DNA from 2 places in the Enterobacter sp. 4974935 genome. Region 1 is predicted to be linked to the other one. Evidence: predicted binding sites of a transcription regulator. Region 1 holds the regulator's gene; the other holds the start of a gene.

The links. Region 1 encodes LexA, which represses DNA repair genes until DNA is damaged. Its sites were predicted from a motif close to TNCTGTATGTACATACAGNA; they were not measured.
Region 2: the regulator LexA is predicted to act here: its motif matches at 2,298-2,317, upstream of rmuC (DNA recombination protein RmuC).

Annotation. Positions count from the first base shown of each region.
Region 1 is NZ_JBZWGT010000003.1:4,038,983-4,054,763, forward strand. Features, by position in the region: gene dusA (tRNA dihydrouridine(20/20a) synthase DusA) at 1-584, opposite strand, end outside; gene AC4OVS_RS20565 (conjugal transfer protein TraF) at 667-1,953, opposite strand; gene AC4OVS_RS20570 (cupin domain-containing protein) at 2,146-2,634, opposite strand; gene zur (zinc uptake transcriptional repressor Zur) at 2,752-3,264, shown strand; gene AC4OVS_RS20580 (CsbD family protein) at 3,312-3,521, opposite strand; gene dinF (MATE family efflux transporter DinF) at 3,641-4,978, opposite strand; gene lexA (transcriptional repressor LexA) at 5,042-5,650, opposite strand; gene AC4OVS_RS20595 (diacylglycerol kinase) at 5,759-6,127, opposite strand; gene plsB (glycerol-3-phosphate 1-O-acyltransferase PlsB) at 6,282-8,702, shown strand; gene ubiA (4-hydroxybenzoate octaprenyltransferase) at 8,792-9,661, opposite strand; gene ubiC (chorismate lyase) at 9,674-10,171, opposite strand; gene malM (maltose operon protein MalM) at 10,344-11,282, opposite strand; gene AC4OVS_RS20620 (maltoporin) at 11,394-12,761, opposite strand; gene malK (maltose/maltodextrin ABC transporter ATP-binding protein MalK) at 12,804-13,913, opposite strand; gene malE (maltose/maltodextrin ABC transporter substrate-binding protein MalE) at 14,286-15,476, shown strand; gene malF (maltose ABC transporter permease MalF) at 15,598-15,781, shown strand, end outside.
Region 2 is NZ_JBZWGT010000003.1:4,149,658-4,165,438, forward strand. Features, by position in the region: gene ubiE (bifunctional demethylmenaquinone methyltransferase/2-methoxy-6-polyprenyl-1,4-benzoquinol methylase UbiE) at 1-730, opposite strand, end outside; gene rmuC (DNA recombination protein RmuC) at 797-2,254, opposite strand; gene udp (uridine phosphorylase) at 2,394-3,155, opposite strand; gene AC4OVS_RS21085 (dienelactone hydrolase family protein) at 3,415-4,221, shown strand; gene metE (5-methyltetrahydropteroyltriglutamate--homocysteine S-methyltransferase) at 4,269-6,530, opposite strand; gene metR (HTH-type transcriptional regulator MetR) at 6,646-7,599, shown strand; gene AC4OVS_RS21100 (carboxylate/amino acid/amine transporter) at 7,487-8,386, opposite strand; gene yigL (sugar/pyridoxal phosphate phosphatase YigL) at 8,469-9,269, opposite strand; gene pldB (lysophospholipase L2) at 9,301-10,293, opposite strand; gene rhtB (homoserine/homoserine lactone efflux protein) at 10,405-11,025, shown strand; gene rhtC (threonine export protein RhtC) at 11,022-11,642, opposite strand; gene recQ (ATP-dependent DNA helicase RecQ) at 11,704-13,533, opposite strand; gene pldA (phospholipase A) at 13,624-14,493, opposite strand; gene yigI (acyl-CoA thioesterase YigI) at 14,654-15,121, shown strand; gene rarD (EamA family transporter RarD) at 15,173-15,781, shown strand, end outside.

The DNA of each region.
Region 1 (15,781 bases):
GGGTAGTCCAGCGGCGGGATCTCGCGGTTTTCTTTCGGGCTGAGGCCTGAGAGCCAGGCTTTACGGGCGTGGATGATAAACATCTCGCATTCACCCTTCCCTGATACCGTGTTGATGAAATCACACAGAAACTCATAGCTGTCCTGGTCGTCTATGCCGATACGGGTTTTGACCGTGACCGGGATAGAGACGACGTCGCGCATCGCTTTGATGCAGTCCGCCACCAGGTGCGCATTTCCCATCAGACACGCGCCGAACATGCCGTTTTGCACACGGTCGGACGGACAACCGACGTTGAGGTTAATCTCGTCATAGCCGCGTTCTTCGGCCAGCTTCGCGCACTGCGCCAGCGCAGCCGGATCGCTGCCACCGAGTTGCAGCGCAACCGGATGCTCCTCTTCGCTGTACGCCAGATAGTCGCCTTTGCCGTGAATAATTGCGCCGGTAGTGACCATTTCGGTGTATAGCAGCGTATGGCGGGAGAGCTGACGCAGGAAATAGCGGCAATGTCTGTCCGTCCAGTCGAGCATTGGCGCAATGGAGAAACGATGTGCAGGGAAAGCGGTCTGAAATTCTGACGACATGGCGAACTTTTAAGCATCTGGTGGAAAAGGGGCGCTACTATAGCACAAAGAAAAGCCGGAGGCGCAGCGCCTCCGGTGCACTTTAGAACGTCATGCTCAACTGTGCCCCTGCACCCCAGGTCTCGTCTTCGCCATAAAGCCCCATCAGGTCAACGTGGACGGAGTTGAACGGCGCGAAACCGACACCGCCGGTAAAGACGTTGCTGTCGTTCCCTTTCATATCCGCACGATAACCGGCGCGTACTGCCAGCCAGCTCAGTGGCGTGACTTCAGCACCGACGCCAACGTACTGGGAGGTGTCTTCGCTTTTAAAGCCCTTGGTTTCGGTCAGATCGCCATCTGCGGTCAGCGTGACCAGATCGTTGTGCCAGGCGGCCCCGGCAGTGACCAGCGGACGGATCTGATAGGTGTCTTTATAACTCACCACCTCTCCTGTGCGCCCGTTGCGAATTCGGATATCTTTGGTATCGATATCGCGCGACATCAGGTTTTGCCCGCTCACGCCGACCGTCCAGTTTTCACCGAAATCAGCAGCAATACCGGCATCGACGTTGAAGCCAGTGTCGTCGGTACGGTAGCGGCTGTCGTTCCACTTATTACTGTCGTAATCGTAGATTGAGGTAGTGTAGTTATAGAGCCAGGTTTTTTGCAGCTTCGGCGTGACGCCAACGGAAACCGGAACGCCGCCAAGATCGAACTGACGGGCTACCGCAATACCGTAGTCGGACACAATCGCCGCCCGGCCAGACGCCGTAGAGTTAAGGTTTTTGGTGATCTGATCGGAACCGTTTAGCGCGGCATCCAGCGCCACACCGGCAGCCACCGCATCGCTTCGTTGTATGCCGCGCAGATAATCAATGTCCTGCTGATCGATTGAAGAGCTGACGCGGCCATGTGCATAGCCTTTTGCCATAAAGGCCACGGAAAGGACATCGTTAGGGATACTGACGGCAATCCCCGCCCCTGCGGTGGCGTGTGCGGTTTTGCCTTTCAGGTAGTCCAGCTCATCAGCGAGATCTTTCGCTGCGCCCTGGAACTGATTGATCGAACCTAATGGATCCGTGATGATATCAATGGGGGTCAGACTATCAACCACGTCCTTGTAATGATTGATTTTATCGTTAATGGTATCAATCTCGTCCTGAAGATTGTCTTCATCGGTCACCTGCACGCCAACGGACGGCAAAATGACCGTCACATCATCCTCGGGCTTAGATTTTGCCAGTAACGCGGGGTTGATTAACGCCCCGCTGCCATAGCTCCCTGCCGCGACACCCGTTCCGCCCATTGCGTCGCTACGCGCTTCCGTCCAGGTAATGGCTGCTCCCGCCTGATTTGCCATAAAAAAGGAGACAGCAATGCTAACCATCGAAAATTTAAAATGTTTTTTCACAGTGTGCTCGTAAATAGTTTGTTATTAGTTAACCCTGTCTGTTATCACCCAAACAGGAACGAACTATTGCTGTGAATAAGTACAAAAAGACCCGCTATTTCCCTAAGTTAAATTCCATCCCGGCCTGTTCTAATGTGTGACGACCATCAATATTTATAGAAGAGGAAATTATTTTCGCCCAGGTTTTCCATCGTGCGGGCCAAAAAACTGAGGCGGATGGTCTACCCAGTGGTCTTCGCGCGTCACGGCATACACCGGATTGAGGGGATAGTAGATGCGGTTATGTTTTTTATTAGCCTCACCCACCACCAGTAAGCGCACCTCTTCATCGGTGTTGTTGATAAAGGTATGGCATACCCCCGTGCCGGCAGGAAATCCCACGCTGTCTCCGGGTTCAAGCTTCCACAGATAACCATTGATCCAGGCCTCAGGGTAACCCTCCAGAACGTAAACAAACTCCTCTTCGTCGCTTTCCGCATGCGGATAAGAAGTACGGCGTCCGGGCGGCAGCCGTTCATGGTGAATACCAATGCGGCCGAGACCCAGCTTGCGGGCCAGCGGCGCGCCAATAGAAAACCGTTCATTGCTGTCCGGATACGTTGCGTCATCGGCGCCTTCCACGTCCCGCCAGTGCCGAATACAATCAGGTCTTTTCATCATGCGATCTCCCGATTTGCGATGCGTCAGGTATAGCACAGCCCGGCGGATCTCGGTGTTTTTAGCAGAACATGATAAAGTGAGGGTTTTCACCCCTTACCACATCCGAGGTGCCCGATGGACAAGTCCACAAAAGAGCTGTTAGCGCAAGCTGAAAAGCTCTGTGCGCAACGCAATGTGCGCCTGACCCCGCAGCGCCTTGAGGTACTGCGTCTGATGAGCCTGCAACAGGGTGCCATCAGCGCTTACGATCTGCTCGACCTGCTGCGTGAAAGCGAGCCGCAGGCAAAACCGCCGACCGTCTATCGGGCGCTGGATTTTCTGCTGGAGCAAGGGTTTGTGCATAAAGTGGAATCAACAAACAGCTATGTGCTGTGCCATCTTTTTGACCAGCCTACTCACACGTCCGCCATGTTTATCTGCGATCGCTGTGGCGTGGTGAAGGAAGAGTGTGCGGAAGGTGTGGAAGATATTATGCATACGCTGGCAGCCAGAATGGGCTTTGCGCTGCGCCATAACGTGATCGAAGCCCACGGCTTATGTTCTGCCTGCGTGGAGGTGGAGTCATGCCGTCATCAGGATGCCTGTCAGCACGATCACTCTATCCTGGTGAAGAAAAAGCCGCGTTAAGGCCAAAGAAAACGGCGGCTCAGAGCCGCCCTTGGGGATAGTGCCGGTTACCAGCGGTAGTCGTTACGGGTTTCCCAGTCTTTGACTTCGTTTTCCGCCTGATCTTTTTCATAACCGTAGCGCTCCTGGATTTTACCTACCAGCTGATCGCGCTTACCTTCAATGACGGTCATATCGTCATCTGTCAGCTTACCCCACTGTTCTTTCGCTTTACCTTTGAATTGCTTCCAGTTGCCGCCGATTTCGTCTTTATTCATAATCGTGTCCTCGTGTTAAGCGTCTATGAGTGTCGTCCGCTTCGTTCTATTCTGCTGGACGTGATTATTATTGTAGTTAAGGATTCGGCATTTATTTTTATATTCGGAATCTTTAACCGTTACGATATATCGTGCGGGGCTGGAAACCAGGTATTGTTTCGCCAGTGACGACGCCAGATAACGGCCAGCGAAAGGCCACGCAGTGAGAGAAACACCGCCAGCGCGAGCCACAGACCATGATTGCCGAGATACGGCAAGGTCAGCAGCGTCAGGCCGAACCCCGCCGCAGCGACGGCCATGCTGTTGCGCATCTCCGCCCCTCGCGTCGCACCAATAAACATGCCGTCCAGCAAATAGCACCACACGCCCACCACCGGTAATACTACCTGCCAGAGGATGTAGCGATCGGCCAGCTCACGTAGCGCGGGCAACGAGGTGAGAAGCGCGACAATATGCCCACCAAAACAGGCGTAAACCAGAGCAAAGACCAGCGCCACCAGACCCGCCTGACGACAGGCAGCACGCCAGACTTCGCGTAACTGGCCGCTTTCACGCGCGCCATAAGCCTGCCCTGAATGCGCCTCGACGGCGTAAGCAAAACCATCCAGCGCGTAAGCGGTAAAGGTCAGTAACGTCATGAGCACTGCGTTGACGGCGACGATCTCAGGCCCAAGACGGGCACCAAAAACGGTTAATGCGCCGAAGCAGAGTTGCAGCAGGAGCGAACGGAGCATGATGTCGCGATTAAGCGCCAGCAGCTTACGCATATTGCCGCGCCAGGCCGATTTCAGCAGATCCAGGGTGATACCGCGCATCGCCAGCACGCGCCAGACCATCCCCAAACCGATCAGCAGCGTCCCGTACTCGGCAATTGCCGTAGCCAGCGCCGCGCCCCGGACGTTCATGTGCAGTCCCATCACCAGCCAGAGATCGAGCACAATGTTAAGCAGGTTGCCCACCACCAGCAGGATCACTGGCGCGCGGGCGTACTGCACGCCCAGCAGCCAGCCCAGAAGGACCAGGTTTGCCAGTGAAGCGGGCGCGCTGAGCCAGCGAATTTCGAGGAACCGCCGGGCTTGTTCCAGTACGGCATCGCTGCCGCCTACAATATGGAGCGCAAGATCAATCAGTGGCGTACGCAACAGAACGATTAACGCGCCAGCACCGAACGCCAGAATGAGCGGCTGAACCAGCGCACGCGCCAGACGCAGGGGATCTTTTGCACCATACGCCTGGGCCGTCAGGCCTGTCGTACTCATGCGCAGAAAAAGTAGCAGCATAAAGAGGAAGCTGGTCGCCGTTGCGCCGATCGCGACGCCGCCGAGATAAATCGGCGAATCGAGATGCCCGATAACTGCCGTATCCACCAGCCCCAGCAGAGGAACGGTAATATTGGAAAAAATCATCGGTAGCGCAAGACGCCACAACGCCTTATCGGCAGAAGTTAGCAATGCCATGGAAATTACCGGAATCAGAAAACAGGCCAGGCTGTAGAGGAACTACAGCCTGTCAGGAAGAGATTACAGCCATTCACCGTTGCGGATAACGCCGACCGCCAGCCCTTCAATAGAGAAGCTCTGCTCGCGGAGATCCACCACAATCGGGGAGAATTCATTGTTTTCAGGCAGAAGCTGCACGGTATTGCCTTGTTTTTTCAGGCGCTTAACCGTCACTTCATCATCAATGCGCGCCACCACGACTTGCCCGTTACGCACGTCCTGGGTTTTGTGTACCGCCAGCAGATCGCCATCCAGAATACCGATATCTTTCATGGACATTCCGCTAACGCGCAGCAGGAAATCGGCGCTCGGCTTGAACATGCCTGGGTCAACCTGATAGTGCCCTTCGATGTGCTGCTGCGCCAGCAGAGGTTCACCTGCGGCTACGCGACCCACCAGCGGAATACCGCTCTCTTCTTCCACCAGCAGACGGATGCCGCGTGAGGCGCCGGAAACAATCTCAATCACGCCCTTACGCGCAAGCGCCTTAAGGTGCTCTTCGGCAGCATTAGGAGAACGGAAGCCCAGACGCTGCGCAATTTCTGCACGCGTGGGTGGCATACCCGTCTGGCCGATATGATCCCGAATGAGATCAAACACCTCTTGCTGCCTGGTCGTTAACGCTTTCATACCGCCCCCTGGGTGTATATACAGTTATGCTGTGAGTATATACAGTCAAAGGCGATTTTGGAACCAAAAACTGCACAAAAAACCAGGGACTTAATTATTCCTCGAGGCTCATCGGAAATGCGACCAAAGTAGCGTGACCCAAGTGATCGCCGCCGTGATAATCGACAGCAGTACGGCAGCGGAACCCATGTCTTTCGCCCGGCCAGACAGTTCATGGAATTCCGACCCGATTCGGTCAACAACGGCCTCAATAGCGCTATTCAGAATTTCCACTATCATCACCAGAAGGACAGATCCGATGAGCAGTACGCGGGTGATAGCATCAACATCAAGGAAGCAGGCGATGACAACGGCAACGATTTCGGCAACCGCTTCCTGGCGGAAAGCGGCTTCATTAACCCATGCGGCGCGGAAACCTTTCCATGAATAACCGGCAGCTTTAATGATTCGAGTTAACCCAGTGGTATTATTGGCCATTAAAAGAACCTTTTATGATAAATAGCGTCAGTAACTAAAGCCGCAGCGCGTTTTGCTGCGACCTGAAGTATGACGGGTAACAACAGAAATTTTGCGCGCTTTCTGTTATCCTTGCGCCGCAATTGCATTATTAACCAGAGGCTTTACATCGTTTATGTCCGGCTGGCCACGAATTTACTACAAATTACTTAATTTACCATTAAGCGTACTGGTAAAAAGTAAGTCTATCCCAGCAGAACCTGCGCTGGAATTAGGGCTCGATACGTCGCGCCCTATTATGTACGTTTTGCCTTATAACTCGAAGGCAGACCTGCTAACGCTTCGCGCTCAATGTCTGGCGCACGATTTACCTGACCCGCTTGAACCGCTGGAAGTCGACGGTACGCTGCTGCCGCGCTACGTGTTCATCCATGGCGGACCGCGCGTGTTCACCTATTACACGCCGAAAGAAGAGTCCATTAAGCTGTTCCATGATTACCTCGATCTGCACCGCAGCAACCCCGATCTGGACGTGCAGATGGTGCCGGTGTCGGTGATGTTTGGCCGTCGTCCGGGGCGTGAAAAAGGGGAAGAGAACCCGCCGCTGCGTATGCTCAACGGCATTCAGAAATTCTTCGCCGTCTCATGGCTGGGACGCGACAGCTTTGTTCGCTTCTCGCCTTCCGTTTCACTGCGCCGCATGGCGGATGAACACGGTACTGACAAAATCATTGCGCAAAAGCTGGCGCGCGTTGCGCGTATGCACTTTGCACGTCAGCGTCTGGCGGCCGTTGGGCCACGTCTCCCGGCGCGTCAGGATCTGTTTAACAAGCTGCTGGCTTCCAAAGCGATTGCCCGTGCCGTAGAAGACGAAGCGCGCAGCAAGAAGATTTCGCACGAGAAAGCGCAGCAGAACGCAATCGCGCTGATGGAAGAGATCGCCGCAAACTTCTCCTACGAGATGATTCGTCTCTCTGACCGTATCCTCGGTTTCACGTGGAACCGCCTCTATCAGGGGATTAACGTCCACAACGCCGAGCGCGTGCGTCAGTTAGCGCATGACGGCCACGAGATTGTCTATGTGCCCTGCCACCGCAGCCACATGGACTACCTGCTGCTCTCTTACGTGCTCTATCACCAGGGCCTGGTGCCGCCGCATATTGCTGCCGGTATCAACCTGAACTTCTGGCCAGCAGGTCCGATTTTCCGCCGTCTGGGTGCGTTCTTCATTCGTCGTACCTTCAAGGGTAACAAGCTCTACTCCACCGTCTTCAGGGAGTATCTGGGCGAGCTGTTCAGCCGCGGTTATTCCGTGGAGTACTTTGTTGAAGGCGGTCGCTCCCGTACCGGTCGTCTGCTCGATCCGAAGACCGGCACGCTGTCGATGACCATTCAGGCCATGCTGCGTGGCGGTACGCGTCCTATCACGCTGGTGCCTATTTACATCGGTTATGAACACGTGATGGAAGTGGGCACCTACGCGAAAGAGCTGCGCGGTGCGACCAAAGAGAAAGAGAGTCTGCCGCAGATGCTGCGTGGTCTGAGTAAATTGCGCAACCTCGGTCAGGGCTACGTGAACTTTGGCGAGCCCCTGCCCCTGATGACATATCTGAACCATCATGTTCCGGAGTGGCGCGAGTCTATTGATCCTATCGAAGCGGTACGTCCGGCCTGGCTGACGCCAACGGTCAACGGCATTGCATCCGAGCTGATGGTACGCATCAACAATGCTGGTGCGGCAAACGCCATGAACCTGTGTTGTACCGCGCTTCTGGCCTCTCGCCAGCGTTCACTGACTCGCGAGCAGCTGACCGAGCAGATTGATTGCTATCTGGATATCATGCGCAACGTGCCGTATTCCGTGGATTCGACCGTGCCGTCTGCCACCGCCAGCGAATTGATCGATCACGCGTTGCAGATGAACAAGTTCGAAGTCGAGAAAGATACGATTGGTGACATCATCATTCTGCCGCGCGAGCAGGCCGTGCTGATGACCTACTACCGTAATAACATCACGCACATGCTGATGCTGCCGTCACTGATGGCAGCCATTATTACCCAGCACCGCCGTATTTCGCGTCAGGAGCTGCTGCGCCATATTCAGGCCATCTATCCGATGCTGAAAGCGGAGCTGTTCCTGCGCTGGAGTAAGGATGAGCTGGCGGCAGAGCTCGATAAAATGTCCGCAGAGATGCGTCGTCAGGGGCTGATTACCATCAGTGATGACGAACTGCATATCAATCCGTCACGTTCCCGAACCTTGCAGCTCCTGGCTTCCGGTGCGCGTGAGACGTTGCAGCGCTACGCCATTACCTTCTGGTTATTGAGTGCTAACCCGTCAATCAACCGCGGTACGCTGGAAAAAGAGAGTCGGACGCTGGCCCAGCGCCTGTCCGTTCTGCATGGCATTAACGCCCCGGAATTCTTCGACAAAGCGGTATTCAGCTCCCTGGTGCTGACGCTGCGCGACGAAGGTTACATTAGCGATACGGGCGATGCTGAGCCGGAAGAGACGATGAAGGTTTACCAGATGCTGGCAGAGCTGATTACCGCGGATGTGCGTTTAACGATTGAGAGTTCGACGCAGGGCGAGTGATGTTAAAGCCGGGTGGCGCTAACGCTTACCCGGCCTACATATTCTGCTAAATCGTAGGCCGGGTAAGGCGAAGCCGCCACCCGGTTTTTTTATGACCAGTAACTCATCGCCAGCCCCATAAACAGCACCAGCCCGACGTAGTTATTATTCAGAAACGCTTTAAAGCAGGCTTCACGCTCGCGCTTCACGATCAGCTTCTGCTGATACGCAAACAGCAGACCCGCCACCAGCACGGACCAGTAAAACTCCCAGTTCAGCCCGTTCAGGCGACCAATCGCCACCATCAGCGCCAGCACCGACACCTGCAATATGCCGATGATCAGTTTGTCGTGACGGCCAAACAGGATCGCCGTCGATTTGATGCCAATCTTGAGATCGTCATCGCGATCGACCATCGCGTATTGGGTATCGTACGCAACGGCCCAGAGAATATTCGCCAGGAACATCAGCCAGCAGCTGAGCGGAACGGACTCGCTGACCGCGGCAAACGCCATGGGAATCGACCAGCCAAATGCCGCACCCAATACCACCTGCGGCAGATGGGTGTATCGCTTCATAAATGGGTAGACCCAGGCCAGCGCCAGAGCAGCGACGGACAGCAGAATGGTCATGGTGTTAAGGGTTAACACCAGCATGAAAGAGAGAAGCACCAGCACCACAAACAGGATGCGCGCCTCTTTCCCGGTCACCTGACCGCTCGGCAAAGGACGATTCGCGGTGCGCTTAACATGTCCATCAAATTTCCGGTCAGCATAGTCGTTGACCACACAGCCCGCAGCGCGCATCAGCCAGACACCCGCCACAAACACCGCCAGGATCCACAGCGGCGGTACGCCCGGCGTGGCAACCCACAGCGCCCATAAGGTCGGCCACAGCAGCAGCAGCGCGCCAATGGGTTTATCAGTACGCATCAGGCGGTGATAGGCCAGCAGCTTATTCTGCGTCAGACTCCACTCCATTTTTTCTCCCTCTTAGTACAACGGCGATGCAGGCAAAAAGAGTTCCGTCAGTATTAACGGCTTGCCACTCAAACGAAGGCGGGAACGGCGCCCCCACAAATCGGCATCGCAACCAATTTCAATAAAATCACGGGTCAGTTCAGACGAGGTGAACAGATATCGCCCCAGCGGCGTTTTGCCGAGGCGTTGCAGTGCAAGCTCCGGCCCGGAAAGTGTAGACTCAGGAACCACCGTTCGCCCGGCAAGCCACGGCTCGCCATCCGCACAGAGTAAAATTTCACGCAGCCAGTAGCGTTCTTCCTGCGGCAGCAGCGGCAGCTCGCTGGCAATCGCTTCAGCCGAGACAAAACCTTCCTGAATCATCGTCACCGTGACCGTTTTACCCTGTTGCTCAAAACGTTTTGTCATGGAATCTTCCAGCAACAGCCAGTCCAGTTGCTCCGGGTCAAGCGCGGGTATTTGGTCGAAATAGCGTAGCGCACGCAGCTGCGTTAGCGCGGGGTGTGACATGCCAGACTCTCCGATACATAACGTAAAAGCATTGTATCGCAGATTGGCAAAATGAGGACGGACAAACAGAATTTAACGATCACTATCGCAACAAAGGTGCAACTTAGCCAAAAAAAGTGCGCCCGCGAAGGCGCACCAAACGACTAACAAAATCAGCACTGTGGGGAGACGGTTACCCCTTGCCTTTTACACTGCTGATAAAGGTGGAACGGGCAGTGGTTGAACCTAAACGCTCGGCTTCATCAAGCAGTTTCAGCGCTTTATCGACATCGCCGTTTTTAACTGCCTGCTTGATGGCGTTGTTAAAGTAAGTTTCAGTATCGTTAAGCACCGGCTCGGCTTTTTTCGCCGGGGCCGGGGCTGCGGCTGGTGCTGCGGCTGGCGCGGCATACACAGGCGCGGCAGTATTACCCACCGTTACCGGACCCGGGCCAGATGAGCCAAACAGTGGGCCTACGAGTACGCTGGAGCTGCTGTTGGTTTTCACCTTCAGCTTAAGCAGGCCGTCGGTGGTATGGCGCGCAATCGGATCGGGAATATCGGGAATGGCGTTACCAACCCCTTTGGCATAGGCTTTTGCCGGATCGAGCAGAGTGGTGGTTTGCTGCAAATCTTTTTCAGTGGTGAAGACCAGTACGTAGAGCTTTTGCTGCCCGAGCGCCGGGGTCAGACGCATTACCCCTTCCAGGCGGTCCGCGCTCATTACACCCGGCTCTTGATAGGTAAAATAGCTGCTGGGGAAATAGGCGGAAGGCGTCATGTTCTGATCGAGGATCAGAACGTTCGGCGCAAAAACGCTGGTCTGTTTGTTAACTTCACTGGATAAAGTCAACGTTAGCTCACCGATATTAGCCGGTACGCTATAGGCGGCTACCGGCCCGGTAATGCCAGCCACATTGAGCTGTTGGCCACCCGTCGCAAGCTGTGTGCTCTGCGTTTTGGACTGATCCACCGGCGTCCAGGTTAATTGCTGTAGAGCGGCTGTCGGAATGGCAGGCGCTGCGCTGGTATTCTGCGGTACATAATTGACGTCAGCGAGCGTGACGCCAGGCACACAGGCCAGCAGACCCGCTGACAGGCACAGCGCGACGAGATTTTTCTTCATTTTCATTGTTATCACCTCAGAAAGCGTAAGCACTGCGGTGGCCAGGCAATAGCGCGCAGTACCTCAGGAATTGAGGGGCTCTCGCCCCCCAGATTACATCGTCAGATCAGGATGCGGTTACCACCAGATTTCCATCTGGGCGCCGAAGGAGAACTCATCGTCATCGCCGCGGCTGGTAGAGAATCGACCGTTACCGGTGGAGTCAGAGATCGCATAACGGGTGGCATCGCCGTTACCGTTCTTCGCGTAGCCCCATTTCTCATCCCACTTCGCGTAGGTTGCGAAGACACGGATGGCCGGACGAGACCAGATGCTGTCGCCAGCCTGCCACTGTTGCGCCAGGGTGATTTTGTACTGGCTGTTGCGATCGCCGGTTTCCTGGGATTTGACGTTGTCGTAGCCCACTTCCAGCAGGGTGCTCATGATTGGCGTCCATTTGTACATCGGACGTACACCCACGGTCCACCAGTCACTCCCCTGGTTATCATCCATGTCGAGTTTCTGGTACATACCGACATACATCAGGTCCCACTTGTCGGCCAGGGTGATTGCACCGTGGTCCAGGATGCGCCAGAGGCTGCCGTTGTTGTTAATCACATCGTTGGCGTAATTGGTCGTCGTGCCATCAGGATTCGTGATGGTAAAGCTGGAAGAACCATAGGAACCCTGGCTCAGACCTTTACCCTGCGTGGTCATTGAGTCCATCGCATACTGCAGCACAAACTTGTTGTAGCCTTTCAGCATGCTCTGGGTATGTTCAGCGGTGAACATCCAGCCATCTTTCGACGCGCCGTCGGCAAGATCATAGCCGTCGGTCGTGTTCGCGCGGCCATAATCCACACCCAGTTCCAGCACGCCGTCCGGGTTAGTTTCCAGGCCCGCTAAACGCACGTCAAATACGTCGTTCGCGGTATCTTTGGTACGGTCATAGATGTTCTGGCTGCTGAAGGCATAAGAACCGCCAGCTTCCTGGGAACGCGTCGCTGCCAGAGACAGTTTACCGAAGCCCAGATCGATGTTTTCAATACCGGCACCAGGACCAGAGATATCCCAGTAGTAGAAGTCGATCATGTGTACGTCATGACGCTGATAGAAGCGCTTACCGGCCCAGATGGTAGAGCCAGGCAGCCATTCAATCAGGTTTTTACCCTGCACGTTAGCTTCACGGAACGCCGGATCGGTACCTTCCCAGTCATTCTGCTGTGCCACGGAGTACGCTACGTTGGTGTCGAAATAGAAGCTCTTGTCGCCTTCTTTCCACACTTCCTGGCCCAGTTTCAGTTCGGCGTAGGTTTCACATTCGTTACCAAGACGGTATTTACTTTGTGCGCCTGTTGCCTGGAAACATTGTTGTTCACCGCCACTACCCGTCCAGCCGATACCAGAACGAGCATAACCATGGAAATCCACTGCCAGTGCCTGAGCAGACATTACGCCCGCTGCGACGGCAACTGCCAAAGGAAGTTTGCGCAGAGTAATCATTATTCTATCTCCTGAGATCATTGCTTTTCTTTGTAATTGGAATGCTTAAACGCCTGGCTCTTTGTGCAACCGACGACATGCAGTGCCATCCTCACGGAACAGATGGCAACGCTCTGGCGGCAAACCGATAGCGAATGTGGCACCCTCTTCTACCAACACCACGTCATTCTGGCGGTAGACCAGGTTCTGACGGATGGCGGGGATCTGGATATGAATCTGTGTTTCGTGACCAAGCTGTTCGACGACCTGAACTTCACCTTCCAGCGTCACATCAGCGATGTGGCTCGGCAGTAAATGCTCAGGGCGGATACCGAGGGACATATTGGCCCCCACCTGTACGTTGGCGCTGTCGACCGGCAGCCAGACTTGCTGACGGTTTGGCAGCTCCACCTGTACCTGTTCGATTGCCGTCGCGGTCACTTTTACGGGCAGGAAGTTCATCTTTGGCGAGCCAATGAAGCCCGCAACAAAGCGGTCTGCCGGGTAGTGATACAGCTCCAGCGGTTTGCCCACCTGCGCCACGCGACCGGCGTCCAGTACCACGATTTTGTCGGCCAGCGTCATCGCTTCGACCTGATCGTGGGTGACGTAAATCATCGTGCGGCCAAGACGCTTGTGCAGACGGGAGATTTCGATACGCATCTGGACGCGCAGGGCGGCATCCAGGTTTGAGAGAGGTTCATCGAGCAGGAACACGCGCGGCTCTGCCACCAGCGTACGGCCGATTGCCACACGCTGACGCTGACCGCCGGAAAGCGCTTTCGGCTTACGCTCCAGCAGGTGAGCCAGCTGTAACACTTCAGCCACCTGCGTCACGCGCTGGTTAATGACATCTTTCTTCGCGCCAGCCAGCTTCAGGCCAAAGGACATGTTTTCCGCAACGGAAAGATGGGGATAAAGTGCATAGGACTGGAACACCATGCCGACGCCACGTTCGGCAGGCGGGATGTCGTTCATGCGGGTATCACCGATCAGCAGATCGCCGCTGGTGATGGTTTCAAGACCGGCAATCATACGCAGCAGAGTAGATTTACCACAGCCGGATGGGCCAACAAACACCACGAACTCGCCTTCAGTGATGTCCAGATTGATGTCTTTAGACACCACTACGTCGCCCCAGGCTTTCGTTACATTACGCAGCTGTACGCTCGCCATGCCCTTCTCCCTTCGTTACAACCTGTCACCGACAGAAACATTCAAGATAAGTTCACTATGGGGTATCCATTACTTTCGTGAATCCTCCACCCCCCAGCTTTTTTATGGGGGAGGAGGCGGGAGGATGAGAGAGCAGGCTCTGCGACCGCGGCTGGGGGGCTGAGGCAAAATTCGTGAAGCCACCTGCAAAATTCGGTGGGTTTTTATGTGCGCCAGCACTCATAACTTAAATTTATGCAAGCGGGATCACACAAACGGGGGGTGGGGCGTAGGGGCTGGGAGGATGGAAAGAGGATGTCAAATAAGGAGACTGAGTCACGTTGAACCACCTCAGTGTATCCACGAGCACATCACCAAAAAAGGATGGCAGATATGAAGATCAAGACTGGCGCACGCGTTTTCGCATTGTCCGCCCTGGCAGCAATGATGATTTCCGCACCGGCTCTCGCCAAAATTGAAGAAGGTAAGCTGGTTATCTGGATTAACGGCGATAAAGGCTATAACGGCCTGGCCGAAGTGGGTAAGAAATTCGAAAAAGATACGGGCATCAAAGTCACCATCGAACACCCGGACAAGCTGGAAGAGAAATTCCCGCAGGTTGCGGCGACCGGCGATGGCCCGGACATCATCTTCTGGGCGCATGACCGTTTCGGCGGCTACGCACAGTCTGGTCTGCTGGCTGAAGTGACCCCAGATAAAGCTTTCCAGGACAAGCTGTTCCCGTTCACCTGGGACGCCGTTCGCTATAACGGCAAGCTGATCGCTTACCCAATCGCGGTTGAAGCGCTGTCTCTGATTTACAACAAAGACCTGGTACCAAACCCGCCGAAGACCTGGGAAGAGATCCCTGCCCTGGATAAAGAGCTGAAGGCGAAAGGTAAATCCGCCCTGATGTTCAACCTGCAAGAGCCGTACTTCACCTGGCCGCTGATTGCTGCCGACGGCGGTTACGCGTTCAAGTTTGAAAACGGCAAATATGACGTGAAAGACGTGGGCGTGGACAATGCAGGCGCGAAAGCGGGTCTGACCTTCCTGGTTGACCTCATCAAGAACAAACACATGAACGCGGATACTGACTACTCCATCGCGGAAGCGGCGTTCAACAAAGGCGAAACCGCGATGACCATCAACGGTCCGTGGGCCTGGACCAACATCGACAAGAGCAAAATCAACTACGGCGTGACGCTGCTGCCAACCTTCAACGGCAAGCCGTCTAAACCGTTCGTGGGCGTGCTGAGCGCAGGCATCAACGCCGCCAGCCCGAACAAAGAGCTGGCGAAAGAGTTCCTGGAAAACTACCTGCTGACCGATCAGGGTCTGGATGAAGTGAACAAGGACAAACCGCTGGGTGCCGTTGCGCTGAAATCCTTCCAGGATCAGCTGGCGAAAGATCCACGCATCGCGGCCACCATGGATAACGCCCAGAAAGGCGAAATCATGCCGAACATCCCACAGATGGCCGCGTTCTGGTACGCCACCCGTACTGCGGTGATCAACGCTGCAAGCGGTCGCCAGACCGTTGATGCCGCGCTGAAAGATGCTCAGGGCCGTATTACTAAGTAAGTCTGAAAAACGGCGGGTGGCGCATGCGCTTACCCGCCCTACGACTACGGCACGATCCGTAGGTCAGGTAAGCGCAGCGCCACCTGACGATAAGTTTCCACCGTTGTAGAGGAAGAACCCCATGGATGTCATTAAAAAGAAACACTGGTGGCAAAGCGACGCGCTGAAGTGGTCAGTGATAGGTCTGCTGTGTCTGCTGGTGGGTTACCTTGTTGTTTTAATGTACGTACAAGGGGAATATCTGTTTGCCATCATGACGCTGATTTTAAGCTCTGCTGGCCTGTATATTTTCGCCAACCGTAAAG
Region 2 (15,781 bases), 110 kb from region 1:
CGACGACACCCGCCGTCATATTGAAGTATTCCACGTTTTCAAACTCCGCATCCTGCATCATCGCTTTCAGCGTGTCCTGATCCGGGTGCATTCGGATGGATTCGGCCAGATAACGGTAACTTTCTGCATCGTTTGCCACCAGCTCGCCGATGCGCGGCAGAACGTGGAAGGAATAGGCATCGTAAGCTTTGCTCAGCGGGTCGATAATTGGTTTAGAAAACTCGAGAACCAGCAGTCGGCCGCCCGGCTTCAGCACGCGGTACATAGAGCGCAGCGCTTTATCTTTATCGGTCACGTTACGCAGGCCGAAGGAGATGGTGATGCAGTCGAACGTATTGTCCGGGAACGGCAGCGCTTCGGCGTTGGCCTGAACATATTCAACGTTGCCTACCACGCCGATGTTACGCAGCTTTTCGCGTCCCATTTTCAGCATGGAGTCGTTGATATCTGCCAGCACCACGCGACCGGTTTCGCCAACCAGACGGGAGAATTTAGCGGTCAGATCACCTGTGCCGCCGGCTAAATCCAGTACCTTTTGTCCACGGCGCACGCCGCTGCAATCAATAGTGAAGCGCTTCCACAAGCGATGAATGCCAAATGACATCAAATCATTCATCACATCGTACTTCGCCGCCACGGAATGAAATACGTGGGCCACCATGTCAGCTTTCTGCGCTTTGGCGACAGTCTGAAAGCCAAAGTGCGTTGTGTCTTGTGAATCGTCAACCATCTCAGAGCCTGCTAATCAGTCAAATGTTCGTGAAGTGTAACAGATTGGGCGCATTTGCCCTACGTTTCAACCACCGTGAAAGAAACGCGCCGACTGCGCTTCGGGGGATAAACTCGCCGCTAACCCATTGTCTTCATTGCGGCTATTTTGCTCACCATCGCCTTCACGCAAACGAAACTCCTCGTCCTGAGCCGTAGCCTGCTCCACCAGTTCCGGATTAATCTCGCGTTTAACTTCCACCCCCAGGCTGCGAAACGCCTCCGCCTGCGCCAGCAAATTGCCGCGCCCGGAGGAGAGTTTTTTCATCGCCTGGCGGTAGTTATCCTGCGCGCGATCCAGGCTTTGCCCCACCGAGGACATATCGTCCACAAACAGCCGCATTTTGTCGTACAGCTTGCTGGCGCGATCGGCAATCTGCTGCGCGTTACGGCTTTGGTGCTCATAACGCCACAGGTTGGCAATGGTACGTAACGCCACCAGCAGCGTGGTGGGGCTGACCAGCATAATGTTATTTTTCAGCGCTTCGGTGATCAGTTCGGGCTGTCTGTCGAGCGCCAGCAGGAAGGCTGGCTCAACCGGAATGAACATCAGCACATAATCCAGCGATCGCAGCCCCGGCAATTGTTGATAATCTTTTCTGCCCAGCAGACGGATATGGTTACGCACGGAGGCGATATGCTCCTGCAACGCTGTTTCGCGGGTATAGTCATCTTCCGCGTTGAAGTAGCGCTCATAGGCCACCAGCGTCATTTTGGCGTCGATAACCACATCTTTGCCCTGCGGCAGACGAACAATGACATCCGGCTGCATCCGCGAGCGCGCATCGTTTTCAATGCTGACCTGCGTTTCGTATTCGTATCCTTCACGCAGGCCAGAGGCCTCCAGCACGCGCGTCATGACCACTTCGCCCCAGTTTCCCTGCGCTTTGTTATCACCTTTCAGTGCGCGCGTCAGGTTAACCGCCTCCTGAGCCATCTGCGCATTTAGCTGCTGGAGATTACGGATCTCATGCGCCAGCGTGTGGCGCTCGCGAGCCTCCTGACCAAAGCTGTCCTGCACCTGACGGCGAAAGCCGTCCAGCTGTTCACGCAGCGGCGTCAGCAGGCTGTTCAGGCTCTGGCGGTTCTGCTCATCCACGCGGCGATTGCTGTGCTCAAAAATGCGGTTCGCGAGGTTCTCAAACTGCTCGCTAAGACGCTGCTCGCTGTTGATCATCTGACGGATTTTGTCTTCGGCGTGCAGTTGGGTGGATTCAAGGCGGGTGGTCACTTCCCGGAGATCGGCCTCCAGCGAGGTGTTAATGTCGCGCAGATTGCGCAGTTCGTTATTGAGCAGTTCACACTCATCGCGCCAGTGGTCACACAGCGCAAGCTGTTGTTTCGTCGCGCTGAGTTCGGCGACGATCTCTTCGCGCTCTGCCAGCTGATCGGCTTTCTGCTGAGCATGTTGGTAGCCGCAAATGAGCCAGCCAATCCCCACGCTCACCAGCGCAACTACCGCATAAACCAGGATTGAGATATCCACAATGCCCCCTGCATCCACGTGTAACCCGCACAAAATAGAATTGTGCTGTATGAACGTCCAGTTTGAAAGGGTTTTCCTGCGAGGCGTTACGCAAAAAAGAAAGGCCGAGCATGTCGGCCTTTTAGCACTGAAGAGAGAATTAGATCAGACGGCGCGCCGCTTCAACCACGATTTTCACCGCATGGCTTTCCGTCTGCTTCATGGTTTCAGCGTTCGGGATCTCCTGCTGGGTACGGTTGACGATAACGCCCGCCACCATACCGGCACGCAGACCCTGGCTTGCGCACATGGTCAGCAGCGTCGCAGATTCCATTTCGTAGTTCATGACGCCCATCGACTGCCACTCTTCCATGGAGCCTTTGAAACGGCTCACCACGCGACCAGAGAAGGTGTCGTAACGCTCCTGGCCCGGGTAGAAGGTATCGGAAGATGCAGTGACGCCCACGTGGGTGGTGGCGCCCACGGACTTCGCGGCTTCAACCAGCGCGGTGGTGCATTCGAAATCAGCCACTGCCGGGAATTCCATCGGTGCAAAGTGCAGGCTTGCCCCGTCCAGACGCACGGATGCGGTGGTAACCAGCACGTCGCCCACGTTGATGTGCGGCTGAATGGCGCCTGTGGTGCCAATGCGCAGGAAAGTACGAATGCCCAGCTGTGCCAGCTCTTCAACGGCGATAGAGGTAGACGGGCCACCGATACCGGTAGAGCACACGATCACCGCTTTACCGTCCAGCTCTGCGCGCCAGGTGGTGAATTCGCGATGCGCTGCCAGCTTAACCGGCTTATCCATCAGCGCGGCGATCTTTTCCACACGCTCAGGATCGCCAGGGACGATAGCAAGCGTAGCCCCTTGTAAATCGTTTTTAGTGAGGCCGAGATGAAAAACATCAGACTTAGACATAGGTGACTCCTCTGTGGGTCGGTTTGTCAGAAGAAGTAAAACGGTACTTTACAGAAGCAATGTGCATTATTTCGTGACACACCTCACCATGAATGAAAATGATTGCAGTTAATTTCCATAAAATGGTGATTCACATCACATTAACAAGTTATACCGCCGGGTGCTGCACAAAAGATAGACGCTATAAGGCACTGTGGGTTGTTAACCTGGTGTCTATATTTATCTTTGCGCTAATCCATTCATTGGTACGGAGAATGCCATGACTGAAAAAACCGGTTTTGCACCTGCTGCGGCCCCGCATGCTTCAACCATCGTCTCAACCCCTGAAGAGGCCATTACCGCAGGCGAGACCTCCATTCCCTCCCAGGGAGAGAACATGCCAGCGTACCACGCGCGGCCAAAATCCGCCGATGGCCCGCTGCCCATCGTGATCGTGGTGCAGGAAATATTTGGCGTTCATGAACATATTCGCGACCTCTGCCGCCGTCTGGCGCTGGAAGGTTACCTGGCCGTTGCGCCGGAACTGTATTTCCGTCAGGGCGATCCGAATGATTACAGCGACATCCCGACGCTGTTCAGCAACCTGGTCAACAAAGTGCCGGACGCGCAGGTGCTGGCCGATCTCGACCACGTTGCCAGCTGGGCAGCGCGCAACGGTGGCGACCCGCACCGTCTGATGGTGACCGGCTTCTGTTGGGGCGGACGCATTAGCTGGTTGTACGCCGCGCATAACCCGCAGCTAAAAGCGGCCGTGGCCTGGTACGGCAAGCTGGTGGGTGAAAAAACGCTGAATTCACCGAAGCAACCTGTTGATATTGCCACGGATTTAAATGCGCCTGTGTTGGGGCTCTATGGCGGTCAGGATACCGGGATCCCGCTTGATACGGTCGAGACCATGCGCCATGCGTTGCGCGCAGCAAACGCGAAGGCGGAAATTGTGGTGTATCCGGAAGCCGGGCACGCCTTTAATGCCGATTATCGTCCGAGCTATCATGCGGAATCGGCGAAAGATGGCTGGCAGCGGATGCTGACATGGTTTAGCCAGTACGGCGGGAAAAAAGCGTAAAAGCAAAAAGCCCGGTGGCGGCTACGCCTGACCGGGCCTACATTTCATCAAGCCTGACGCAAATTCTGCGCCGCCTGCACCATGTTCGCCAGCGCCGCGCGGGTTTCAGGCCAGCCACGGGTTTTCAGGCCGCAGTCCGGGTTTACCCACAGACGTTCCGCCGGGATGCGCTGGGCCGCTTTTTGCAGCAGCGATTCAATCCACTCCACGCTTGGCACATTCGGGGAGTGAATGTCGTACACGCCCGGCCCGATTTCGTTCGGGTAGTCGAACTCTTCGAACGACTCCAGCAGTTCCATGTCTGAACGCGAGGTCTCGATGGTGATCACATCGGCGTCGAGCGCGGCAATGGAGTCCATGATGTCGTTAAATTCGCAGTAACACATGTGGGTGTGGATCTGCGTATCGTCCTTCGCGACGGCCGCGTTGAGGCGGAACGCCTCCACGCCCCACTGTAAGTAAGCATCCCAGTCGCTGCGACGCAGCGGCAAACCTTCACGCAGCGCAGGTTCGTCGATCTGAATGATGCCAATCCCGGCCGCTTCCAGATCCGCAACTTCATCGCGCAGCGCCAGGGCGATCTGTTTGGCGATGGTTTCCCGGGTTACGTCTTCACGCGGGAACGACCAGCAGAGAATGGTCACCGGACCCGTCAGCATGCCTTTTACCGGTTTGTCGGTCAGAGACTGGGCATACTTCGCCCACTCCACGGTAATCGCTTCCGGGCGGCTGACGTCGCCGATTACCACCGGCGGCTTCACGCAGCGGGAGCCGTAGCTCTGCACCCAACCGTTCTGGGTAAAGACAAACCCGTCCAGGTGCTCACCGAAGTATTCCACCATGTCGTTACGCTCGGCTTCACCGTGCACCAGCACGTCCAGACCTAAACGTTCCTGCTCGACAATCGCCTGTTTGATGTGTTCCGCAATACCGGTGCGGTAGTGATTCGCATCCAGATTGCCCTTTTTGAAGTCCAGGCGCAGGCTGCGGATCTCGGTAGTCTGCGGGAAGGAGCCGATTGTCGTGGTCGGCCACGCGGGCAGGTTAAAGCGCGCACGCTGGGCTTCGGCGCGCACTTCATACGGGCTCTGGCGCTGGCTGTCCCGGGCGGTGATGGCCGCCAGACGCTTTTCCACTGCCGGGTTATGCACGCGCGTCGAGTGACGGCGCGCCTGGATCGGAGCGCTCCAGTCGCTAATCGCTGCCGTGTCGCCGCTGTTCAACGCGTCGCGCAGCAGAGCCAGCTCCTCACACTTTTGCAGGGCGAAGGCAAACCAGCTTTTCACCTCAGGGTCGAGTCGGGTCTCCACGCTCAGGTCAATCGGGCTATGCAGCAGGGAACAGGAAGAGGCCACCCACAATTCACGTTTACCGACTATGTCTTTAATTTGTGCATATTTCTCGGTGAGATCGGCACGCCAGACGTTACGACCATTCACCAGACCGGCAGAGAGCAGCCAGTCCACTGGCAGACGCTTGTGCAACTCTGCTACATCGTCTTTGCCGTGAACGAGGTCAACGTGCAGACCCTGAACCGGCAGCGCGGTAATGGTTTTCAGGTTCGGCGTTACGCCTTCGAAGTAGGTGGTCAGCAGCAGCTTCACCTGCCCGGTGAGCGCGTTATACGCCGGTTTGAAGGCGTCCAGCCACGCCTGCGGCAGCTCAAGCACCAGCGCCGGTTCATCGATTTGCACCCACTGAATGCCGCGTTTGCCCAGCTCAATCAGCCCCTGCTTATAAACCGGCAGAATGTCGTTCAGCAGGCTGAGGCGGTCGAACTGTTCGCCTTTCACTTTGCCCAGCCACAGGTAGGTTATCGGCCCCAGCAGCACGGGTTTCACCTGGTGACCCAGCGCCAGCGCTTCGTCCACTTCATCCAGAAGCTGGGTCCAGGTCAGTTTGAACTGCTGGCCTTTAACGAACTCCGGCACCATATAGTGATAGTTGGTGTTGAACCACTTGGTCATTTCCGCCGCCGCCGCTGGCTCACCCGTTGGCGCGCGGCCACGGCCGATGCGGAACAGGGTATCGATATCCACCGATCCATCGTTGTTCTGATGACGAGCCGGCACGTTGCCAAGCAGCAGGCTGGTGGTCAGAACATGGTCGTACCAGGCGAAATCGCCCACCGGCAGCAGGTCAATGCCCGCCTGTTTTTGCTGTTCCCAGTGACGCGCGCGCAGCTCACGTCCCACCGCCAGCAGTTCTTCACGGGTGGCGTTACCTGCCCAGTAGCTTTCTTGCGCTTTTTTTAGCTCGCGACGCAGGCCAACGCGAGGGAAACCGAGAGTGTGAGTGCGGATTGTCATGGTATGCCCCTTGTGAAATTCGTTATTTAGACGTCCAGATGTTTACACATCTATAATTGGCAGGTACTGTATATTCCTCAAGCGCAAAATGTTCATGGCGAAGTGAAGGACTTTCATGATCGAGATAAAACACCTGAAAACGCTACAAGCGTTGCGGAACTGCGGTTCTCTTGCGGCGGCAGCGGCCACGCTGCACCAGACTCAGTCTGCCCTTTCTCACCAGTTCAGCGATCTGGAACAACGCCTCGGCTTTCGTCTTTTTGTGCGTAAGAGCCAGCCTTTGCGCTTTACGCCGCAGGGCGAAATTTTGCTTCAGCTGGCGAACCAGGTGCTGCCGCAGATTGCCAGCGCGTTGCAGTCCTGCAACGAGCCGCAGCAGACCACCCTGCGCATCGCCATTGAGTGTCACAGCTGTATTCAGTGGCTGACCCCCGCGCTTGAGAATTTCCGCCAGAAGTGGCCGCAGGTGGAAATGGACTTCAAGTCCGGCGTCACGTTTGATCCGCAGCCGTCGCTTCAGCAGGGTGAGCTGGATCTGGTGATGACCTCAGATATTCTGCCGCGCAGCGGTCTGCACTATTCTCCAATGTTTGATTTTGAGGTACGTCTGGTGCTGGCCCCGGACCATCCGCTGGCCGCCAAAACGCGCATCACGCCGGAAGATCTGGCAACGGAGACGCTGCTGATTTACCCGGTACAGCGCAGTCGTCTGGATATCTGGCGCCATTTCCTGCAACCCGCAGGCATCAGCCCACAGCTGAAGAGCGTGGATAACACGCTGCTGTTAATTCAGATGGTGGCGGCCAGAATGGGAATTGCGGCGCTGCCGCACTGGGTGGTCGAGACGGTTGAACGCCAGGGTCTGGTGGTTACCAAAACCCTGGGTGAAGGACTGTGGAGCCGGCTGTACGCCGCCGTGCGCGACGGCGAGCAGCGTCAGCCGATTACGGAAGCGTTTATTCGCTCAGCGCGGAACCACGCGTGCGACCATCTTCCGTTTGTGCGGAGCGCGGAGCGACCCAGCGGCGATGTACCCACAGCGAAGCCAGGATCACCGTTCCCCCAATAAGGAAACTCGGCCAGTGCGGCTGTTCCTGCCAGATGGCGAGGTTCACCAGTAGCCCCGCCGGCACGTGCACGTTGTTCATGATCCCCAGCGTTCCGGCGTCTACCTGCGTCGCGCCGTAGTTCCACATAAAGTAGCCCAGCCCCGACGCCACCACGCCCAGCCAGACCAGAACGCTCCACTGCACGGGGGTGGTCGGCAGCTTTTGCGGGTTGCCGAGCATAAACCATGCCGCAATCGCGACAATCGCTGCGCCCATATAGAACCACGCAAACGCGTTATGCTGCGGCATCGGGCGGGTCTCCATGAGGCGTTTGTAGCCCACCATCCCGATGGCGAAGCTGATATTGGCGAGCTGGACGAACATCAGCCCGGTCCAGAAGTGATCGCTCACCTTGTCATAGCGAATTATCGCCGCGCCAATGACTGCCAGCGCCGCGCTCAGCAGGTATCCCCAGCGCAGGCGGCGCCTGCTGAGCAGGTCGTAAATCAGCGTGATATAGAGCGGCGTGAGCACGGTAAAGAGCAGAAATTCCGAGACGGAGAGGTAGACGTAAGCCCGGAAGCTGAACAGGTACATGATGCCGAGCTGCATCGCGCCTACCAGCATGTACAGCAGAATGGTTTTCAGCGATTGCCCGCGGGTACGCAGGAACGGCAGGAACACCAGCGCCGCCAGCCCCACACGCATCAGCACCGAAAAGTAGCTGTCGACCGATCCGGCAAGGTATTCGCCAATCAGGCTAAAGGAGAAGGCCCACAGGATAGTGGTGATAATGAGTAGCGCCACAATGCTTGTCTCTCAGAAAGAAGGAGAGGCATTGTAGCGAACTCTTTAGTTGACATCTGAACAATAAATAATCAAATGAAGATTATTCAAGGAACAGTTTGCGCAAATACTTAGGTACCGCGTTGTCTGCGTTGGTGCCAATCACTTCCAGCTCCGGGTGCAGATCTTTCAGGCGCTGGTGCGCGTTCTGCATGATGCAGCCTTTGCCCGCCATGGAGAGCATCTCGGCATCGTTCATGCCATCGCCGAACGCGATGCAGTCTTTCAGATCAAAGCCCAGACGCTTCGCGACCGCTTCCAGCGCGTGACCTTTGGACACCCCGCCCGCCATCACTTCCAGACAAGTCAGCGTGGAGAAGCTCACGTTCACGCGGTCTCCCCAGCGGGCGTTGATCGCCTGCTCCAGCGGAAGCAGCGCTTCGTGACTTTCGCAGGTAAAGAACACCTTGCTGATCCCTTCAGGATCCAGCAAACCCGGTTCATACAGGGAGTAGTTGAAGACGGCTTCCTTGAAGAAACGCATTTCGTCCGGGCGATGACGGTTCATAAACCACTCGTCGTCGCGATAAACGTTAGTGACGATATCCGGGTTGTTATGCACAATGCCGAACAAATCAGTGGCGATGTCGCGATCGAGATTGTGGGTAAAAATCAGGTTGCCGTCCGTGTCGTGTACGCGCGCACCGTTGGAGGTGATCATGTACGACTTGATCTCAAGGTTATCGCGGATCTGCCCCACGTCCACGTGGTGGCGGCCGGTGGCGAACACAAAGTTCACGCCGCGGGCAGTCAGGAGTTTTAAGGTCTCTTTCGCATAAGGCGACAGGGTGTGGTCGGGGGAAAGCAGCGTGCCATCTAAATCAGATGCAACAACCTGGTACATAGGGATTTCAACCTCTGGTGGAAAACAATAATCAGTTATGCCTGTTGAAAAATTCAACAATGGCGTTGAGCGCGACTGAGCGCATAGCGTCCTTTTCAAAAAGGATCTCATGGTACGCACCGTTGATGACCAGCGGTTTACCCCCTTCACAGGGATGGCCCGCCGCGGCGCGAAGTTCACAATAGCGGTCATGCATGCGGTTATCCACCACACGCTCTTCTTCCGCCTGGATCAGAAGCGTCGGCGTGTCATCATCGCCTACGCCCGCCAGCACCTGCTCACCGGCATGAATACCTTCCCGCACCCAGTGCCAGGTGGGGCCGCCGACCCGCAGACGCGGTTCATCGGCATAAAAACGCAGGTTGCGGCGATAACGCTGCCGACTGTGGGTTAACACGTTGATGGCAAACGGCAACGCCCGCCAGCGTCCTGTTCCTATGGCATAGCCTTCACGAATGCGCTGATGGCCCTCAGCCCAGTCGAGAAGATGGCGCACCATCCAGTCAGGAAAACGTATCACAATGCCGTACATCGGCGCGGTCAGCGCAATGGCGTCGCACTGGTGCTTATGGCGCTGCAAAAACAACGTCGAGATCGCGCCCCCCATGGAGTGGGCAAGAATATAACGCTTGCGCCACGGTCCGGGCTGCACTTCCTGATGCCAGAACGCGGCCAGATCGTCGACGTAATCGCTGAAGTTATCCACGTGGCCGCGATGGGTATCCGGCAGCATCCGGCCGGATAGCCCCTGCCCGCGATGGTCGATAATTAACACATCAAAGCCCAGATGGAACAGGTCATACGCCAGCTCGGCATATTTGATATAGCTTTCGATGCGCCCGGGGCAAACCACAATCACCCGGTCATTTTTTTCATCATGGAAACGAACGAAGCGTACCGGGATATCCCCGACGCCCATAAACTCATTTTCCTCACGCTGGCGCCAGAAATCGGTCAGCGGCCCCATGGAGAAAGCAGCAAATGCGTTTTCTCGTGTTTCCCAGTCCTTTTTCTGCTGAAACATTGGGTTTCCACCCCCCGTAATTCAGGGAATATCGTTTTTTTCGTCACCGGTCACAAAATGACTCAACAATAGCGTATTGTGGCATAAAAACAGACGATCCGGGAGTTTCAAATGACCTTCGAGTGGTGGTTCGCTTACCTGCTGACATCCATCATCCTCAGCCTTTCACCTGGCTCGGGCGCAATCAACACCATGACCACCTCCATTAATCACGGCTATCGCGGCGCGGCGGCGTCAATTGCCGGTTTACAGACAGGGCTTGGCATTCACATTGTGCTGGTGGGGATTGGTCTGGGCACGCTGTTCTCCCGTTCGGTGCTGGCCTTCGAGGTGCTGAAATGGGCTGGCGCAGCGTATCTTATCTGGCTGGGTATTCAACAGTGGCGCGCCGCAGGCTCGATTGATCTGCATACGCTCTCCCGGACGCAAACACGCGGCCACCTGTTTAAGCGCGCGGTATTCGTTAACCTGACCAACCCGAAAAGCATTGTGTTCCTCGCCGCCCTGTTCCCGCAGTTTATCGTGCCGCATCAGCCCCAGGTGATGCAGTACGTGGTGCTGGGCGCGACCACCATTATTGTCGATATCATTGTGATGATTGGTTACGCGACGCTGGCGCAGCGAATTGCGGCGTGGATCAAAGGGCCTAAGCAGATGAAGGCCCTGAACAAAGTCTTTGGTTCGCTGTTTATGCTGGTTGGCGCGCTGCTTGCGTCAGCGCGTCATGCTTAGCGAGAAATGATGAGATGAATGCCGAAGCCGGCGAACAGTGCGCCGGCAAAGCCGTCGATCCACTTCGCGATGCGCTGGTAGCCGCGACGCATCGCCGGTAAAGCAAACAGGCTTGCCACAACGGTAAACCAGGCGAACGTCTCAACAACGATTAGCAGGAAGATCCCCCAGCGCGCGCCCGCACCGACGTTATCCCCCACAAACAGCGAGAACACAGAGCCGAAGTAAATAATCGCTTTCGGGTTCGCCAGGTTAGTCAGCAGCCCTTTCACAAAGCTACGGCCGCCCGTTGCCAGCTCAACCTTTGGCTCTTCCGGCTTTTTCTCTTCTTTCTTCAGCGCCCCGCGCAGCATCTGGTAGCCCATCCAGCACAGGTAAAGACCGCCGCCAACCATGATGATGTTATGCAGCCACGCCATTTTCGCCAGGATCAGGTTCAGACCAAGCAGCGCAACCGCCGCCCAGACCATAACGCCCATGGTGATACCGAACACACCCATCATCGCCTCTTTGCGGGAGCGGCTGACGGCCGTTTGTGACACGAAGAAGAAGTCAGGGCCAGGGCTCATCAGCGCAACGATGTGCACTAACGCCACGGTGAGAAATAGCATTAACATAATTAGCTCGCGGGGAAATAATGTAGTGAGTCATCATCCTGGCACTTTTTCGCCCGGCTGACTACTCCTCATCATCACCATCAGCGTGGGAACGGATAAGCGCCATAAACTCTTTACCAAAGCGCTCCAGTTTGCGCGTGCCGACGCCGTTGACGCTGAGCATCTCGCTGGCGCTGAGTGGCATTTGCTCGGCCATCTCGATCAGCGTCGCGTCATTGAACACCACGTATGGCGGGATGTTCTCTTCATCGGCAATGGCTTTACGCAGCTTGCGCAGCTTGGCGAACAGCTTGCGATCGTAGTTGCCGCCGTAGGATTTCTGCATCACGCGCGGCTTCAGGGCGACGACGCGCGGAACGGCGAGCTTCAGTTCAACCTCACCGCGCAGGACCGGTCGCGCCGCTTCGGTAAGCTGAAGCGCAGAGTGCTGGGCAATATTTTGCGTGGCAAAGCCGAGATGGATCAGCTGGCGGATGATACTCACCCAGTGCTCATGGCTCTGGTCTTTCCCGATGCCGTAAACCGGCAGCTTGTCGTGACCCATATCGCGGATACGCTGGTTGTTAGCCCCACGCAGCACTTCGACGACGTAGCCCATCCCAAAGCGCTGGTTCACGCGTCCGATAGTCGAGAGCGCTTTGCGCGCGTCCATCAGACCGTCGTACTGCTTCGGCGGGTCGAGGCAGATATCGCAGTTGCCGCACGGCGCCTGACGCCCTTCACCAAAATAGTTGAGCAGCACCAGACGGCGGCAGGTTTGCGCTTCGGCGAAGGCACCCATCGCGTTAAGCTTGTGGCGTTCGATATCCTGCAACTGCCCCTGCGGTTTCTCCTCGAGACAGCGGCGCAGCCACGCCATATCCGCCGGATCGTAAAACAGCATCGCTTCCGCAGGCAGGCCATCACGCCCGGCGCGGCCGGTTTCCTGATAATAGGATTCGATATTGCGCGGGATATCAAAGTGCACCACAAAGCGCACGTTGGGCTTGTTGATCCCCATCCCGAACGCCACCGTTGCGACCACGATTTGCAGGTCGTCACGCTGGAATTTTTCCTGTACGTCGGCGCGGATGTGGTTTTCTAACCCGGCATGGTATGCCGCCGCGCTAAAGCCGCGATTTTGCAGACGCGCAGCGGTGTCTTCCACCTTCGCGCGGCTGTTGCAGTAGATGATGCCGGACTTGCCGCGCTGCTCCTGCACGTAGCGCAGGAGCTGATCCAGCGGCTTGAATTTTTCCATCAGCATATAGCGGATGTTCGGCCGGTCGAAGCTGCTGACCTGAATATAGGGGTCTTTCAGCCCCAGCAGGCGAACGATATCCTGACGCGTGGTGTCATCCGCCGTGGCGGTAAGCGCCATAAACGGCAGCTCAGGGAAGCGCTGACGCAGCTGGCCGAGGGCGGCATATTCCGGGCGGAAATCGTGCCCCCACTGGGAAATACAGTGCGCTTCATCCACCGCCAGCAGCACCGGGTTCCAGTGCGCCAGGTGGTCGAGGAAGTTGTCCAGCATCAGGCGCTCTGGCGCGATATACAGCAGGCGGATCTGCCCGGTGCGGCACCCGGCCATCACCTCTTGCTGCTGCTCGCGGGTTTGCGTCGAGTTAAGACAGGCCGCCGCCACGCCGTTGGCAAGCAGCTGGTCGACCTGGTCTTTCATCAGGGAAATAAGGGGGGAGACCACAACCGTCAGGCCATTAAGTACCAGCGCGGGCACCTGATAGCAGAGCGATTTTCCGCCGCCGGTCGGCATGACCACCAGGCAATCGCGGCCTTCCAGCACGGTTTCAATGATGGTTTCCTGGCCAGGACGGAACTGCTGGTAGCCAAAGGTTTCATGCAAAACCTGTTTAGCCAGCGATTCCTGATTCAATACTTCCGCCTGCGCCACGTTAACCCCATATGCCAGAAATGAAACAGGCGCTATTTTCAGCGCCTGAGAGAGAAACTTCAACGTTTAACGCAAAAACATTCGAGCAGCTTAGAAAATATCGTTCAGCATGACGCCCACACCAACGCGGGTCTGGTTGAAGTTATAGTCGATCAGCGATTCGCCATAACCGCTATACACCTGGGTATAGAGACGAACGTGTTTCGTCACCGGGTAGCTCAGGCCCAGCTCTGCGCCGCCGTAGCCGGTATTCCAGTTGTACTGCCCTTTGGCGCTCAGCACCGCGTCACCCAGCTGATAGCCCACTTTAAGCTGATAATAGCCCATGTATTTGGTGATATCCGGGTTGTCATCGGTGCTGCCCACCACGTACCACGGCTTCACTTCCACCATGAAATTGCCGTTCTGCGCCATCAGACGCGTATAGACGCGATTCCAGCTGCGTGAGGTTGGGTCGGAACGACCGTTGGAATCGTGGTTATAGCCCACCTCCACGTCGCGCAGCGTCCAGCCTGCAAACTCATAATCAGTGGCGAAACCGAGGAACAGCTGCGGTTCATAGTTGGTTTCGCGGAACGGTGAAGATTCCCCGCTGTTGGAGAGCTGCCACCATGACTTCTGCGTGTAAGATGCACCAAGCACCGAGTTCGGCCCCAGGATGCCGCGCCATAACGGGAAGGCCAGGCTGAGCTGGAACTTCACCTCATCTTTACGCGCATTGTCAGACCAGTTATAGGAGCTTATCGCCTCTTTGTTGAGATCGCTGGTCTGGGTATAGATCACGTAGTTTGTGTCATAGGGGTAGAGCGTGAACGGATTGTCATGCTCCTGAAGCATATTGGCGATGATGCTGCCCTGAACGGCAGGTTTATCATGCACTTCTTTGATCGTCGCTTCCTGCGCATATGCTGTGAGGGGCAGCGCAACCGCCGCCAGTAACCAACCCAGATACGTCCGCATCGGTGGTGTTCTCCTGAAATTGTGACATTTAATGAATAGTTTTGTCCGGGCATTCTACAGACTTCTGCGATAACTTCCGCTTCCTCGTTTCTTAAAGTGGCATTCCTTTATCCTGAAGCATAAAATCAACATTTTGTTAACAACAAGGATGCCACGTCAGATGTCAGCCACACTCACCGCCGAAGAAACCTTAAAGCTCGTGGGCGAGATTTTTGTGTACCACATGCCATTCAACCGTGCACTGGGTCTTGAGCTGGAGCGATACGAAAAAGACTTCGCTCAGCTGAGTTTCAATAATCAGCCAATGATGGTCGGTAACTGGGCGCAAAGCATTTTGCACGGCGGAGTGATTGCCTCTGCGCTGGACGTGGCGGCCGGTCTGGTGTGTGTGGGCAGCACGCTGACGCGCCATGACACCATCAACGAAGATGAGTTACGCCAGCGCCTGTCGCGCATGGGCACCATCGATTTACGCGTCGACTATCTGCGTCCGGGACGCGGAAACCGCTTCACCTGCACCAGCAGCCTGCTGCGCGCCGGGAATAAAGTTGCCGTCGCCCGCGTTGAGCTGCATAACGAGGAGCAGGTTTATATCGCCAGCGCAACCGCCACTTATATGGTGGGTTGAGGCGGCAAATTCGGGTAAAATTACTTCACTTTTTTGTAACGGATTTTCCCGATGGATGCTAAACAGACGCGGCAGGGCGTTTTACTCGCTCTTGCCGCTTATTTTATTTGGGGTATCGCGCCGGCGTACTTCAAGCTTATCGCCTATGTCCCGGCGGACGAGATCCTCACTCACCGCGTCATCTGGTCGTTTTTCTTTATGATCGCGCTGATGAGCATCAGCCGTCAGTGGTCAGGCGTCAAAACGCTGCTAAAAACCCCGAAGAAGGTCTTCCTGCTTGCCCTCTCTGCGGTGCTGATTGGCGGAAACTGGCTGCTGTTTATCTGGGCGGTGAATAACCATCACATGCTCGAAGCCAGCCTGGGCTACTTCATTAACCCGCTGGTGAACATCGTGCTGGGGATGATTTTCCTCGGCGAACGTTTCCGCCGGATGCAGTGGGTGGCGGTGATTCTGGCCCTCTGCGGCGTGCTGGTGCAGCTGTGGACCTTCGGTTCACTGCCGGTTATCGCCCTGGGGCTGGCGTTCAGCTTTGCCTTCTACGGCCTGGTGCGTAAAAAAATCGCCGTGGAAGCGCAGACGGGAATGCTGTTTGAAACCCTGTGGCTGCTGCCTGTCGCGGCGATCTACCTGTTCGGTATTGCCGACAGCGCCACCAGC